DNA from 2 places in the Streptosporangium sp. NPDC000509 genome. Region 2 is predicted to be linked to the other one. Evidence: riboswitches for the same ligand, from Rfam matches in the RefSeq annotation. Region 2 holds a riboswitch; the other holds the start of a gene.
What was found. A riboswitch is a leader RNA that binds a small molecule or an ion and turns the genes downstream of it on or off. The one in region 2 is predicted to bind glycine.
Positions count from the first base shown of each region.

Region 1: linked by a shared signal. The riboswitch ahead of gcvP (aminomethyl-transferring glycine dehydrogenase) and the one ahead of gcvT (glycine cleavage system aminomethyltransferase GcvT) in region 2 are both predicted to bind glycine.

Region 1 covers NZ_JBIAYX010000012.1:27,023-33,723, forward strand. The annotation lists gene ACFY3D_RS22345 (mannose-1-phosphate guanyltransferase) at 1-850, shown strand, start outside; gene ACFY3D_RS22350 (FHA domain-containing protein) at 1,224-1,736, shown strand; gene ACFY3D_RS22355 (MerR family transcriptional regulator) at 1,763-2,413, shown strand; gene ACFY3D_RS22360 (bifunctional nuclease family protein) at 2,493-2,963, shown strand; gene ACFY3D_RS22365 (MerR family transcriptional regulator) at 3,108-3,728, shown strand; glycine riboswitch at 3,744-3,836, shown strand; gene gcvP (aminomethyl-transferring glycine dehydrogenase) at 4,016-6,701, shown strand, end outside.
Region 2 covers NZ_JBIAYX010000018.1:138,394-145,094, reverse strand. The annotation lists gene ACFY3D_RS30420 (aldehyde dehydrogenase family protein) at 1-641, shown strand, start outside; gene ACFY3D_RS30415 (3-oxoacyl-ACP reductase) at 647-1,423, shown strand; gene ACFY3D_RS30410 (gamma-glutamyl-gamma-aminobutyrate hydrolase family protein) at 1,560-2,255, shown strand; glycine riboswitch at 2,327-2,425, shown strand; glycine riboswitch at 2,426-2,520, shown strand; gene gcvT (glycine cleavage system aminomethyltransferase GcvT) at 2,554-3,645, shown strand; gene gcvH (glycine cleavage system protein GcvH) at 3,642-4,031, shown strand; gene ACFY3D_RS30395 (L-serine ammonia-lyase) at 4,104-5,480, shown strand; gene ACFY3D_RS30390 (hypothetical protein) at 5,622-6,701, shown strand, end outside.

The DNA of each region.
Region 1 (6,701 bases), on a different contig from region 2:
CATGAAGGTCGTGGTCGACTGCGCGGGAGGCACCTCCTCGCTGGTGCTGCCCAGCCTGCTGGGCCGGGTCGGGGTGGACGTGCTGACCGTCAACAACCGGCTGGACGACGCCTCGCCCACCGAGACCCTCGCCGAGCGCCGCCGTGATCTGCAGCGCCTCTCAGAGCTCGTCAGCTCCTCCAGGGCGGCCTTCGGGGTGCGCTTCGACCCGGTGGGGGAGCGGGTCGCGCTGGTGGACGAGATGGGCCAGCTGATCAGCGAGGAGCGCGCCCTGCTGGTCGTGCTCGACCTGGTCGCCGCCGAGCGGCGCGGCGGCAGGGTGGCGCTGCCGGTCACCACCACCCGGGTGGCGGAGCAGGTCTGCAGGTTCCACGGCGTGCAGGCCGAGTGGACCTCCACCGCGATCGACGCGCTGACCACCGCGGCCAGAGGGCCGGAGACGATCTTCGCGGCCGACGGGCGCGGCGGTTTCATCGTGCCCGAGTTCGGGCCCACGGTGGACGGCCTGGCGGTGTTCCTGCGCCTGCTGGGCCTGGTCGCCAGGACCAGGCTCTCGCTCAGCCAGATCGACGCCAGGATCCCCGAGGCCAAGCTGCTGCGCCGGACCGTGCCGACCCCGTGGGCCGCCAAGGGCGCGGTGATGCGCTCGGTCATCGAGGCCGCCGAGCACTACCGCATCGACACCACCGACGGGGTCCGGGTCGTCGCCGAGGACGGCAGCTGGGCCCTGGTGCTGCCCGACCCGACGGAGGCGGTCACCCACCTGTGGGCCGAGGGCTTCGACGTCGACTCCGCGCAGACCCTGATCGAGCACTGGGCGCGGGTGGTCGAGGACGCCGCGGGCGGCTGAAGGGGCACAGGCGGGCACAGGCGGGCTCAGGTGGGCCCAGCCGGGCACCGGGGGAGGGGGCGAGGAGCAGGTCGTGAGCGAGGACCGTGAGCCGAGCGGAGCGGGAGAAGCCGGGCGGGAAGGGAGGAGGATGAGCGCTCGGGGGCGAGGGGTCGCGACAAAACACAGCGCGGCGCCATGGACCGGAGACAGTGCCCCACTGTAACTTTGTCACCGACCGTACCCGCGGTTCAGCGTCAACCTTGACCTTCGCGCCTCATCACTGTATGTTGCGGCATTCGCAGTCCGAGAAAACACTTGAGAAGCGAAGAAGCGAGGCGCGCATCACTGAGCACCGTTGCCGCGTCTTCGCGGTAGGAGGCCGAGCCGATCGATGCCGAGCGTCTACTGCACGCAGTGCGGTCATGCCAACCCTGAGGATGCCCGTTTCTGTTCACGATGCGGGTCGCCGCTTACCAAAGCCGAGACCGCCGGAGACAGCACATCGACGATCTCCCTCTCCGGGATCGAGGCGTATGAGGCGGAGACAGGTGAGACGCTTCTCGCCGAACGGCAGGCCGTCGAGCAGTTGCCCCCGGGCACCGCGTTGCTGGTCGCGATGCGCGGCCCCAACGCCGGCAGCCGGTTCCTGCTCGACAGCGATCTCACCACCGTGGGCCGCCATCCGGAGAGCGACATCTTCCTCGACGACATCACGGTCTCGCGCCGTCACGTGGAGTTCTACCGGCGCGGCGGCGGGGTCTTCACCGTCCGTGACGTCGGCAGCCTCAACGGCACGTACGTGAACCGCGAGCGCATCGAGGAGGTCCCGCTGTACGGCGGGGACGAGGTGCAGATCGGCAAGTTCCGCCTCGTCTTCCTCACCCGCGGCGCCGCTGGAGGATGATGAGCTCGCAGGCCGCTCGTGCGCACATGAGCATCGGGGAGGTGCTCGCCCTCCTGCAGGGCGAGTTCCCCGACGTCAGCATCTCCAAGATTCGTTTCCTGGAGGGCGAGGGGTTGATCGAGCCGGAGCGCAGTCCCTCCGGTTACCGCAAGTTCAGCTACGCCGACGTCGAGCGGCTCCGTTACATCCTCAGCGAGCAGCGTGACCGCTACCTGCCGCTGCGAGTGATCAAGGATCATCTGGAGGCGGCCGATCGCGAGGAGCGCCCGGCCGCCCGGCCGCGCGCCGTCCCCGACGAGGCGCCTCCCGAGCTCAGGCTCACCCGCGAGGAGCTGATCGCCGCCGCCGAGCTCGACGAGGAGACCCTCGCCGAGCTTGAGGACTACGGCCTGCTGGCCGCGGTGGCCCGCTACTACGACGCCGAGGCGCTGGCCGTGGCCCGCAGCGTCGGAGCCCTCGCCGCCTTCGGCCTGCGCGCCCGCCACCTGAGGGCGGTCAAGGCCGCGGCCGAGCGCGAGGCGGGCCTGGTGGAGCAGGCCGTCGCCCCGCTGCTGCGCCGTCGCGGGCCTGGCGCGATCGACCAGGCCGACGAGACGGCGAGGGAGATTTCCGGCCTGCTGCTGGAATTGCACGCCTCGCTGCTGCGTTCCGGCGTGCGTGGGGCTCTGGGTCGGTGAGAGCCTGACCAGGCACTCGTACCCCCACGAGTGTTACGTTGAACAAACCGGTCGGAATCCAGCGAAGACGGAGCAGCCCGTGTTGCAGATGGAGGTCGTGGGCGTTCGAGTTGAAATGCCCTCCAACCAGCCGATCGTCTTGTTGAAAGAGACGCATGGGGAGCGTTACCTGCCTATCTGGATCGGCATGACGGAAGCCACGGCGATCGCCATGGCCCAGGCCGAGGAACCACCACCCCGGCCGCTCACTCATGACCTGTTCCGTGACGTGCTCGAAGGGCTCGGAGTCCGGCTGAGCACGGTCAACATCGTCGCCCTGCGCGACGGCATCTTCTTCGCCGATCTCGTGTTCTCCAACGGGGTGGAGGTGAGCGCGCGTCCCTCGGACTCGATCGCCTTGGCACTTCGCACCGGCGCACGTATCTTCGCGAGTGAGGATGTGGTCCGGGAGGCGGGGGTGATCATCCCCGACGACCAGGAGGACGAGGTGGAGAAGTTCAGGGAGTTCCTTGACACGATCACGCCCGAGGACTTCGGCCGCGCGGGGTAGGAATTTCGGTGCATTTACGCTTCACGACGCGCCGAGTGGGGTCGTTGACTGGACCTGGCCCCAGTCCTACGGTGCATGTGAACCCTGCGGCCGTGCGTAAACCCCCAGATCAGGCCGTGGGATGAGAGAAAGCCGGAGGTCCGCGTGGCGGTCAGCAGCGGCGAGGGTAGAAACGCCGATCAGGATGACCCGAAACGGCGCCAGTCGGCACGTCAGCGCGCGGGTGAAGAGGGTCTGCTGTTCGACGGGCAACCGGTGAAGGTGCCCGCCGACATCGGTTACCGGGGCCCGACGGCCTGCTCCGCGGCCGGCATCACCTACCGGCAACTCGACTACTGGGCGCGCACCGGCCTCGTCGAGCCCACCGTGAGAGCCGCCCACGGATCCGGCTCCCAGCGCCTTTACGGCTTTCGCGACATCCTGGTGCTCAAGGTCGTCAAACGGCTCCTCGACACCGGCGTCTCCCTCCAGCAGATCCGCATCGCCGTGCAGCACCTGCGCGACCGGGGCGTCAACGACCTGGCCGGGATCACCCTGATGAGCGACGGGGTGAGCGTCTACGAGTGCACCTCGCCCGACGAGGTGATCGACCTCCTCCAGGGCGGCCAGGGAGTCTTCGGCATAGCACTGGGACGGGTGTGGCAGGAGGTGGAGGGCTCCCTCGCGGATCTGCCCGGCGAACGTGCGGAGTCGAGCGAGGGCCCTTTAGGCGATCATCAGGCCGATGAGCTGGCCCGCCGTCGCAGAGCACGACGAACCGGGTAAACTCGGACTCGCTGCTGACCCTGTGCGGGAGAGACCCCGACAGCGAGCGGGGCGCCGAAGGAGCAACCTCCCCGGAATCTCTCAGGCACCCGGTACCGCACGGACGAGGCAACTCTGGAAAGCAGGCGCGCCGGCCAGGCGCGACTCACCGACGGTGCAAGCCTCCCGTCACGGGTAGGTGAAGCTCTCAGGTCACGACGCGTGAGACGGTCGTGATGACAGAGGGGGAGACCAGGCATACGCCCGCGCCCAGCGCCGGTCTCCACCCCGTCCCGGGAGGCTTCACAATGACCGACCTGTCATCGCTCAGCGAACTCGGCTCCCTGCCGTTCTCCACCCGCCACATAGGGCCGGACGACGCCGGCCAGACCCGCATGCTGGAGGCGGTCGGATTCGCCTCCGTGGCCGACCTGGTCGCGGTGGCCGTGCCCGAGGCGATCCGCTCCGCGGGGCGGCTGAGCCTGCCCCCGGCGGCCGGGGAGTCCGAGGCCCTCGCGGAGCTTCGAGTCCTCGCCGGGCGAAACACCGTGCTCACCTCGATGATCGGCCTGGGCTACCACGACACGATCACTCCGGGCGTCATCCGCCGCAACCTCCTGGAGAACCCCGGCTGGTACACCGCGTACACGCCCTACCAGCCGGAGATCTCCCAGGGCCGTCTGGAGGCCCTGATCAACTTCCAGACCGTCGTCTCCGACCTGACCGCCCTCGACGTCGCCGGTGCCTCCCTGCTCGACGAGGCCACCGCCGCCGCCGAGGCGATGACCCTGGCCCGCCGCGCCGGCCGCGGCCCCTCGAAGGTGTTCGTGGTCGACGCCGACGCGCTGCCGCAGACCAAGGCGGTGCTGCGCACCCGCGCCGAGCCGCTCGGCATCGAGCTGGTCGAGAGCGACTTCACCGCCGAGCTTCCCGAGTGCTTCGGGGTGCTCGTGCAGTATCCCGGCGCCAGCGGCAGGATCCGCGACTTCCGCGCCATCGCCGACGCCGCCCACGCGCGCGGTGCCCAGGTGGTCGCCGCCGCCGACCTGCTCGCCCTCACCCTGCTGGCCGCGCCGGGCGAGCTCGGCGCCGACATCGCCGTCGGGTCCTCGCAACGCTTCGGCGTCCCCCTCGGCTTCGGCGGCCCCCACGCCGCCTACATGGCGGTCCGCGACGGTCTCCAGCGCCAGCTGCCGGGCCGCCTGGTGGGCGTCTCCCAGGACGCCGACAAACGCCCCGCGTACCGGCTCGCCCTCCAGACCCGTGAGCAGCACATCCGCCGCGAGAAGGCCACCAGCAACATCTGCACCGCGCAGGTGCTGCTCGCCGTGATCGCCGGCATGTACGCCGTCTACCACGGCCCCGAGGGCCTGCGCAGGATCGGACGGCGCACCCACAGGCACGCCGTCGTGCTCGCCGAGGGCCTGCGTCAGGGCGGTGTCGAGGTCGTGCACGACACCTTCTTCGACACCGTGCTCGCCAGGGTGCCCGGCCGCGCCGAGGAGATCGTCGCCACGGCCCGCGAGAACGGCGTCAACCTGCGCCTGGTCGACGCCGACCACGTGGGCGTCACCTGCGACGAGAAGACCGAGCCGCTCCACCTGGAGCAGGTCCTGGCCGCCTTCGAGATCAGCGGCGCCGTGCTGGCCGACCTCGACGCCGCCGCCCACGACGCGCTGCCCGCCGCGCTGGCGCGGGTCAGCGACTACCTGACCCACCCGGTCTTCCACAGCCACCGTTCCGAGACGGCCATGCTGCGCTACCTGCGAAGGCTCCAGGACAAGGACATCGCGCTCGACCGGTCGATGATCCCGCTGGGCTCCTGCACCATGAAGCTCAACGCGACCACCGAGATGGAGCCGATCACCTGGCCGGAGTTCGCCGGGCTGCACCCCTACGCGCCCGAGGACCAGGCCGCGGGCCACATCGAGCTGATCGGGGAGCTGGAGCGCTGGCTCGCCGAGGTCACCGGCTACGACGCCGTGTCGCTTCAGCCGAACGCCGGCTCGCAGGGGGAGTTCGCCGGGTTGCTGGCGATCCGCGCCTACCACACCGCGCGCGGAGAGTCGGGCCGCGACGTCTGCCTGATCCCCTCGTCCGCGCACGGCACCAACGCCGCGAGCGCCGTCATGGCGGGCATGCGCGTGGCCGTGGTCGCCTGCGACGACAAGGGCAACGTCGACCTCGACGACCTCGTCGCGAAGATCGACAAGCACCGCGAGCAGCTTGCCGCGATCATGGTGACCTACCCGTCCACGCACGGTGTGTACGAGGAGACGATCGTCCGGATCTGCGAGCTGGTGCACGAGGCCGGCGGGCAGGTCTACGTCGACGGCGCCAACCTCAACGCGCTGGTCGGTCTGGCCAGGCCGGGGGAGTTCGGGGCGGACGTCTCCCACCTCAACCTGCACAAGACCTTCTGCATCCCGCACGGCGGCGGTGGCCCCGGCGTCGGCCCGGTCGCGGTCCGCGCCCACCTGGCCGACTATCTGCCCGGCCATCCGCTGCGTGAGGGTACGGCGGTCGGCCCTGTCTCGGCCGCGCCGTACGGCTCGGCGGGCATCCTGCCCATCTCCTGGGCCTACATCCGGATGATGGGCGCCGACGGCCTGAAGGCGGCGACCGAGCAGGCCATCCTGTCGGCCAACTACCTGGCCCGCAGGCTCAGCCCCCACTACCCGGTCCTCTACACCGGCCGTGGCGGCCTCGTCGCCCACGAGTGCATCGTCGACCTGCGCCAGATCACCAAGGAGACCGGGGTGACGGTCGACGACGTGGCCAAGCGCCTCATCGACTACGGATTCCACGCCCCGACCATGTCCTTCCCCGTGGCGGGAACGCTGATGATCGAGCCGACCGAGAGCGAGGACCTGGCCGAACTCGACCGGTTCTGCGAGGCGATGATCGCGATCCGCGAGGAGATCGCGAAGGTCGCCTCCGGCGCGTACGACAGGACCGACAACCCGCTGCGCAACGCCCCGCACACGGCCGACA
Region 2 (6,701 bases):
TCGCCGACGCCGACCTGGAGAAGGCCGCGGCGACCGCGCCGTACGCGGTGTTCGACAACGCGGGCCAGGACTGCTGCGCGCGCTCCCGGATCCTGGTCGAGCGCTCGGTCCACGACGAGTTCCTCGCGCGGTTCGGCGAGGCGGTGCTGAACGTCCGAGTCGGTGACCCCCGCGACGAGGCCACCGAGATGGGCCCGCTGATCAGCGCCGAGCACAGGGAACGGGTGGCCTCCTTCGTCACCGAACCGCCCCATCTGCGGGGCGTGTGCCCGTCGGGGCCGGGGTTCTGGTTCCCGCCGACGGTCCTGACGCCCCGGTCGGCCGACGACCGGGCGTTCACCGAGGAGATCTTCGGCCCGGTGGTGTCGGTGGTGCCGTTCGACGACGAGGCGGACGCCGTACGGATCGCCAACGACACCCCGTACGGCCTGAGCGGGTCCATCTGGACCCGCGACGTCGGCAGGGCGCTCCGGGTCGCCAGAGCGGTGGAGGCGGGCAACCTCAGCGTCAACTCGCATTCGAGCGTCCGCTACTGGACCCCGTTCGGCGGTTTCAAGCAGTCGGGCCTCGGCCGCGAGCTGGGTCCCGACGCCCTGTCAGCGTTCACCGAGACCAAGAACGTCTTCATTTCCGAGGAGTAGAAGCGATGCTGCGTTTGCAGGACCGTTTGCAGGACAGGGTCGCCGTCATCACCGGCGCCGGAAGCGGGATCGGCCTCGCCACCGCGCGCCGGTTCGCCGCGGAAGGCGCCCGCGTCGTGTGCGTGGACCTGGACGAGATGACCGGTCCGGCGGCCGCCGAGGAGGTCGGGGGGCTGTTCGTGCGGGCCGACGTGACCGACGAGGACGACGTCGCCCGGGTGTTCCAGACCGCGTTCGACACCTACGGCAGCGTGGACATCGCGTTCAACAACGCGGGCATCTCGCCGCCCGAGGACGACTCGATCCTGGAGACCGGCATCGACGCCTGGCGCCGGGTCCAGGAGGTGAACCTCACCTCGGTCTACCTGTGCTGCAAGCACGCCATCCCGTACATGCGGCGGCAGGGCAAGGGGTCGATCATCAACACCGCGTCGTTCGTCGCCGTGATGGGGTCGGCGACGAGCCAGATCTCCTACACCGCCTCCAAGGGCGGGGTGCTCGCCATGTCCCGCGAGCTGGGCGTGCAGTTCGCCCGCGAGGGGATCCGGGTGAACGCGCTGTGCCCGGGGCCGGTGAACACGCCGCTGCTGCAGGAGCTGTTCGCCAAGGACCCCGAGCGGGCACAGCGCCGCCTCGTCCACATCCCGGTGGGCCGCTTCGCCGAGGCGTCCGAGATCGCCGCCGCGGTGGCGTTCCTCGCCTCGGACGACGCGAGCTTCATCACCGGCTCGGAGTTCCTGGTGGACGGCGGTATCTCCGGCGCGTACGTCACCCCGCTGTAGACCCGCTGTAGACCTCGCCCCGCCACCTTCGCGACCGGCGGTGGCGGGATTTGCCCAGGCCATACCCCGGCCCCGATAACGTGCGAGGACGTGGGCCCATCTCCCATGTCCCCGGCGTCCGCGTGAGAAAGAGATCATGTCCCGTCCCGTCATCGGCATCACCTGCTACGTCGAGCCCGCGCGCTTCACCGTCTGGGAGACGACCACCGCGCTCCTGCCGTACGACTACGTCGACCACGTGGCCCGCGCGGGCGGGCAGCCGGTGATCCTGCCCCCCGCCGGCGACCCCTCGGCGCTGGTGGAGCGCCTGGACGGGCTCATCCTGGCCGGGGGCGGTGACGTCGGCCCCGAGCGGTACGGGCGGGAGCCGCACGAGCGGACCGGCTACGTCCGGCCGTTCCGCGACGACGCCGAACTGGGACTGGTCGAGGCGGCGCTGGAGCGGGGCACACCCTTCCTGGGGATCTGCAGAGGCATGCAGATCCTGAACGTCTCGCTGGGCGGCAGCCTCCATCAGCACCTGCCCGACGTGGTCGGCCACGCCGGGCACGCCCCGGCCCCCGGCCAGTACGGCAGGATGCCGGTGCGGCTCGCCCCCGGCAGCCACACCTCGAAGATCTTCGGGACCGAGACCGTGGAGGTGGCCCACTACCACCACCAGGCCCTCGACCGGCTCGCCGAGGGCCTCACCGTGACCGCCCACGCCGAGGACGGCACGGTCGAGGCCGTGGAGGTGGACGACCACCCCTTCGCCGTCGCCGTCCAATGGCACCCCGAGACCGACGACGAGTCGGCCCTGTTCGAGGCGCTGGTCCGGCACGCCGCCCCCTGACCGGCACGGATCGGTGCCGCGAGGGGATTTCGCTCGGCCGGTGCGGGCGGTTAGGCTGGCGGCGACACCGATGAACCCGTGCGGGAGAGCGTCCTGACAGCCAGACCAGGACCCCTGAAGGAGCAAGCCCTCCCCGCGAACCTCTCAAGGCAAAGGACCGTGCGGGTAGGTGCCCTCTGGAAAGCAGGTCCCACGACCTCGCCGAAGGTGAAAGTCCGGTAAAACCCGGATGAAACTCTCAGGCACCCACGACAGAGGGGGAGGATGCTCTCATCTGTCCCTTGTCTGAGGTGCGCACATGTCCCGACCTACGCCGCTGCGCGGCGTCCACGAGTCACTCGGCGCGACGCTGACCGACTTCGCGGGCTGGCTGATGCCGCTCCGCTACGGCAGCGAGTCGGCCGAGCACAAAGCGGTCCGCCAGGCGGCCGGCCTGTTCGACCTCTCCCACATGGGGGAGATCTTCGTGACGGGGCCGCAGGCCGCCGAAGCCCTCGACTACGCGCTGGTCGGCCACCTCTCCGCGCTGGAGCCCGGCCGCGCCCGCTACACGATGATCGTCGACGCCGAGGGAGGCGTGCTGGACGACCTGATCGTCTACCGGCTCGCCCCCACCGAGTTCATGGTCGTCGCCAACGCCTCCAACTACCCCCGGGTGGCCGCCGAGCTGACCGGCCGCGCCAAGGGCTTCGACGCCGCGGTGGAGGACCGCTCCGAGCGGTACGCGCTGGTCGCGGTCCAGGGTCCACGCTCCGTGGAGATCCTGGGCTCGCTCACCGACGCCGACCTCGAAGGGCTCAGGTACTACGCCGGCCTGCCCGCCGTCGTCGCCGGGCACGAGGCCCTCGTCGCCCGTACGGGATACACCGGCGAGGACGGCTTCGAGCTGTTCGTCGCGGCCGAGGACGCCGAACCGCTCTGGGCCGCCCTCACCGAGGCGGGCGCGCCGCACGGCCTGATCCCCGCGGGCCTGTCCGCCCGCGACACCCTCCGGCTGGAAGCCGGGATGCCGCTGTACGGCAACGAGCTGTCGGCCGGCCTGACCCCGTTCGACGCCGGGCTCGGCCGTGTGGTGAGGTTTGACAAACCGGGCGACTTCGTCGGCCGGGCCGCCCTCGAACCCCTCAAGGACGTCCCGCCGTCCCGCCGCCTGGTCGGCCTCGTCGCGACCGGCCGCCGGGTGCCCCGGCACGGGTATCCGGTGGTGGTCGCCGGTGACGGCGCGGTCGTCGGCGAGGTCACCAGCGGGGCGCCCTCCCAGTCACTGGGCAGGCCCATCGCGATGGCCTACGTGGACAACGGCCTGTCGTCAGGACTGGCCGTCGACATCAGGGGCAGCCACGAGCCGGTCGAGGTCGTCGCACTGCCTTTCTACAGGAGGAAAAAATGAGCAGCATTCCCGAGGACCTGCAGTACACCAAGGAACACGAGTGGATCTCCGGCATCGATGACGGCCTCACCCTCACCGTGGGCATCACCGCCTACGCCGCCGAGGCGCTGGGTGACGTGGTCTATGTGCAGGTGCCCGAGGTCGGCGCGACGGTCACCTCCGGTGACGCCGTCGGCGAGGTCGAGTCGACCAAGTCGGTGAGCGACATCTTCGCGCCGGTCGACGGCGAGATCGTGGAGGTCAACCAGGCCGTCGTGGACGACCCCTCGCTGGTCAACAGCGACTCCTACGGTGAGGGCTGGCTGTTCCGCGTACGTCTTGAGGGCTCCGCCGACGACCTGCTGTCGCCCGAGGAGTACGCCGCGCTCACCTCGGGTGAGTCCTAAGCCTTTCCCCCCTCGCGTCACGGTCACGCGCGCCGGAGGGCGCGCGTGGCCGTCCACGCTGGAAGGATTCAGATGACGATCAGTGTCTTCGATCTCTTCAAGATCGGAATCGGCCCGTCCAGCTCGCACACCGGCGGCCCGATGGCCGCCGCCCACAAGTTCGCCCGCGGCCTCCACCAGGACGGGCTCCTGGAGAAGACGGCCCGGGTACGCGCCGTCCTGTACGGCTCGCTGGGCCTGACCGGCAAGGGCCACGGCAGCGACAAGGCCGTGCTGCTCGGCCTGTCCGGCGAGAAGCCCGAGCTCGTCGACGTCGACGCGGTCGAGGGACGGCTCGCCGCCATGCGCGAGTCGGGCACCATCTCCCTGTACGGCTCGCGCGAGATCCCCTTCGTCATCGGCGAGGACCTCGTCTTCGAACGCAAGATCTCGCTCCCCGGCCACCCCAACGGCATGCGCTTCACCGCCCTGTCCGAATCGGGCGAGACGGTCCGCGAGAAGGTCTACTACTCGGTCGGCGGCGGCTTCGTCGTCGACGAGAACGCCACCGGCGCCGACCGGATCAAAGCCGACGACACCGTCCTGCCCCACCCCTTCACCACGGCCGCCGAACTGCTCGCCCAGTGCGAGGAGACCGGGCTGTCCATCTCCGGGCTGATGCTGGAGAACGAGCAGGCGTTCGGCCGCACCGAGGCCGAGGTTCGCGACCAATTGCTCGTCCTGTGGCAGGTCATGAGCGAGTGCGTACAGCGCGGCATCGGCAAGGAGGGCGTGCTGCCCGGCGGACTGAAGGTCCGCCGCCGCGCCCACCAGCTCCACCGGCAGCTGCGCAGCGAGTCGTCGGAGAAGGACTCGCTGCAGACGATGGACTGGGTCTCGCTCTTCGCCCTCGCGGTCAACGAGGAGAACGCCGCCGGCGGCCGGATCGTCACCGCGCCCACCAACGGCGCCGCGGGCATCATCCCGGCCGTGCTCACCTACTACGACCGCTTCACGAAGGACGCCGACGACGAGGGCGTGATCCGCTTCCTGCTCACCGCCGGGGCGATCGGCGTGCTGTTCAAGGAGAACGCCTCCATCTCGGGCGCCGAGGTCGGCTGCCAGGGCGAGGTCGGCTCGGCCTGCTCGATGGCCGCCGCCGGGCTCACCGAGGTGATGGGCGGTACCCCCGAGCAGGTCGAGAACGCCGCCGAGATCGGCATCGAGCACAACCTGGGGCTCACCTGCGACCCGATCGGCGGCCTGGTGCAGATCCCGTGCATCGAGCGCAACGCGGTCGCCTCGATCAAGGCCATCGCCGCCGCCAGGATCGCGCTGCGCGGCGACGGCCGCCACTTCGTCTCGCTGGACAAGGCCATCAAGACGATGCGCGACACCGGCCGCGACATGCTCGACAAGTACAAGGAGACCAGCCGGGGAGGGCTCGCGGTGAACGTCATCGAGTGCTGACCTCGGGGTTTGGGCGGTGGGGCCTCCGACGGGCGCGCGGGAGACTCGGGACCACGGAACCTTGAGGACATACAACTCGATCGCTACCAAATTTCGCATCACGTGCAGCCTCCTCCGATCCCACGCCTATGCTGGGTGGCCATGCGCGGGATTCGGGAGGTCGCGGTGGTCACGGGAACGCCCCCGGCAAGCCGCTCCCGCCGCTCCCGCCGACCGGCCCGCCCCGCCCGCTCCCTGCGGGCGCTCCGCTTTCTCGGGTCGCACTGGCTCTTCATCACCGCCCTCATCGCGGGTGGCGGCCTGCGCCTCCTCGCCATGCTCGGCTACCGGCCCGCCCTGTGGTTCTGGGCCGATTCCTTCGTCTACCTGAACGCCGGGCTCGCCCCCCGCCCCCTGGAGTCCCGTCCCGCGGGTTACTCGCTGTTCCTGTGGATCCTCAAGCCGCTGTCCAGCATCCCCGCGGTGGTCGCGGTGCAGCACCTGCTCGGACTGGCCGTGGCCGTCTGCGTCTACCTGCTGCTGCGCAGGCTGGGCGGGCTGCCGGGGTGGGGCGCGACGCTCGCCGCGCTGCCGGTGCTGTTCGACGCCTACCAGATCCAGCTCGAACACCTCGTCATGGCGGACCTGCTCTTCCAGTTCCTCGCGGTGCTCGCGGTCACGCTGCTGCTGTGGCGACGGCGCCCGGCGGCGTGGGTCGCCGCGCTGGCCGGGGCGCTGCTCGCCGCGGCGACCGTCACCCGCACGATCGGGCTGCCGCTCATCGCCGTGGCGCTGGTCTGCATGGTGATCCGCCGGGCGGGGTGGCGGGCGGTCCTCTCCGCGACGCTCGCCGCCGCGATCGGCCTGGGCTCGTACGCGGCCTGGTTCAGGGCCGAGCACGGCAGTTTCACTCTGACCAGGGGAAACACCTTCCTCTGGGCCCGGACGATGACCTTCGCCGACTGCGCCGCAATCCAGCCGACCGGCCCCGAGGCGGCCCTGTGCCCCGTCGAGCCGCTGGGGCAGCGCGCGGCGCCGCCCGTCTACATCTGGGACGGCGAGTCGCCACTGAGCAAGGTCAAGGGCAGCTGGGCCGAGCGCGACGCCCTCGCGGGCGCCTTCGCCACCCAGGCGATCATGGCCCAGCCGTTCGACTTCCTGCGGGCGGGTCTGGAGGACGTGGCCCACATCTTCGACTGGACCCGGCGCGTCTACCCGGCTCCCGGCCCGCAGAGCGCCTAC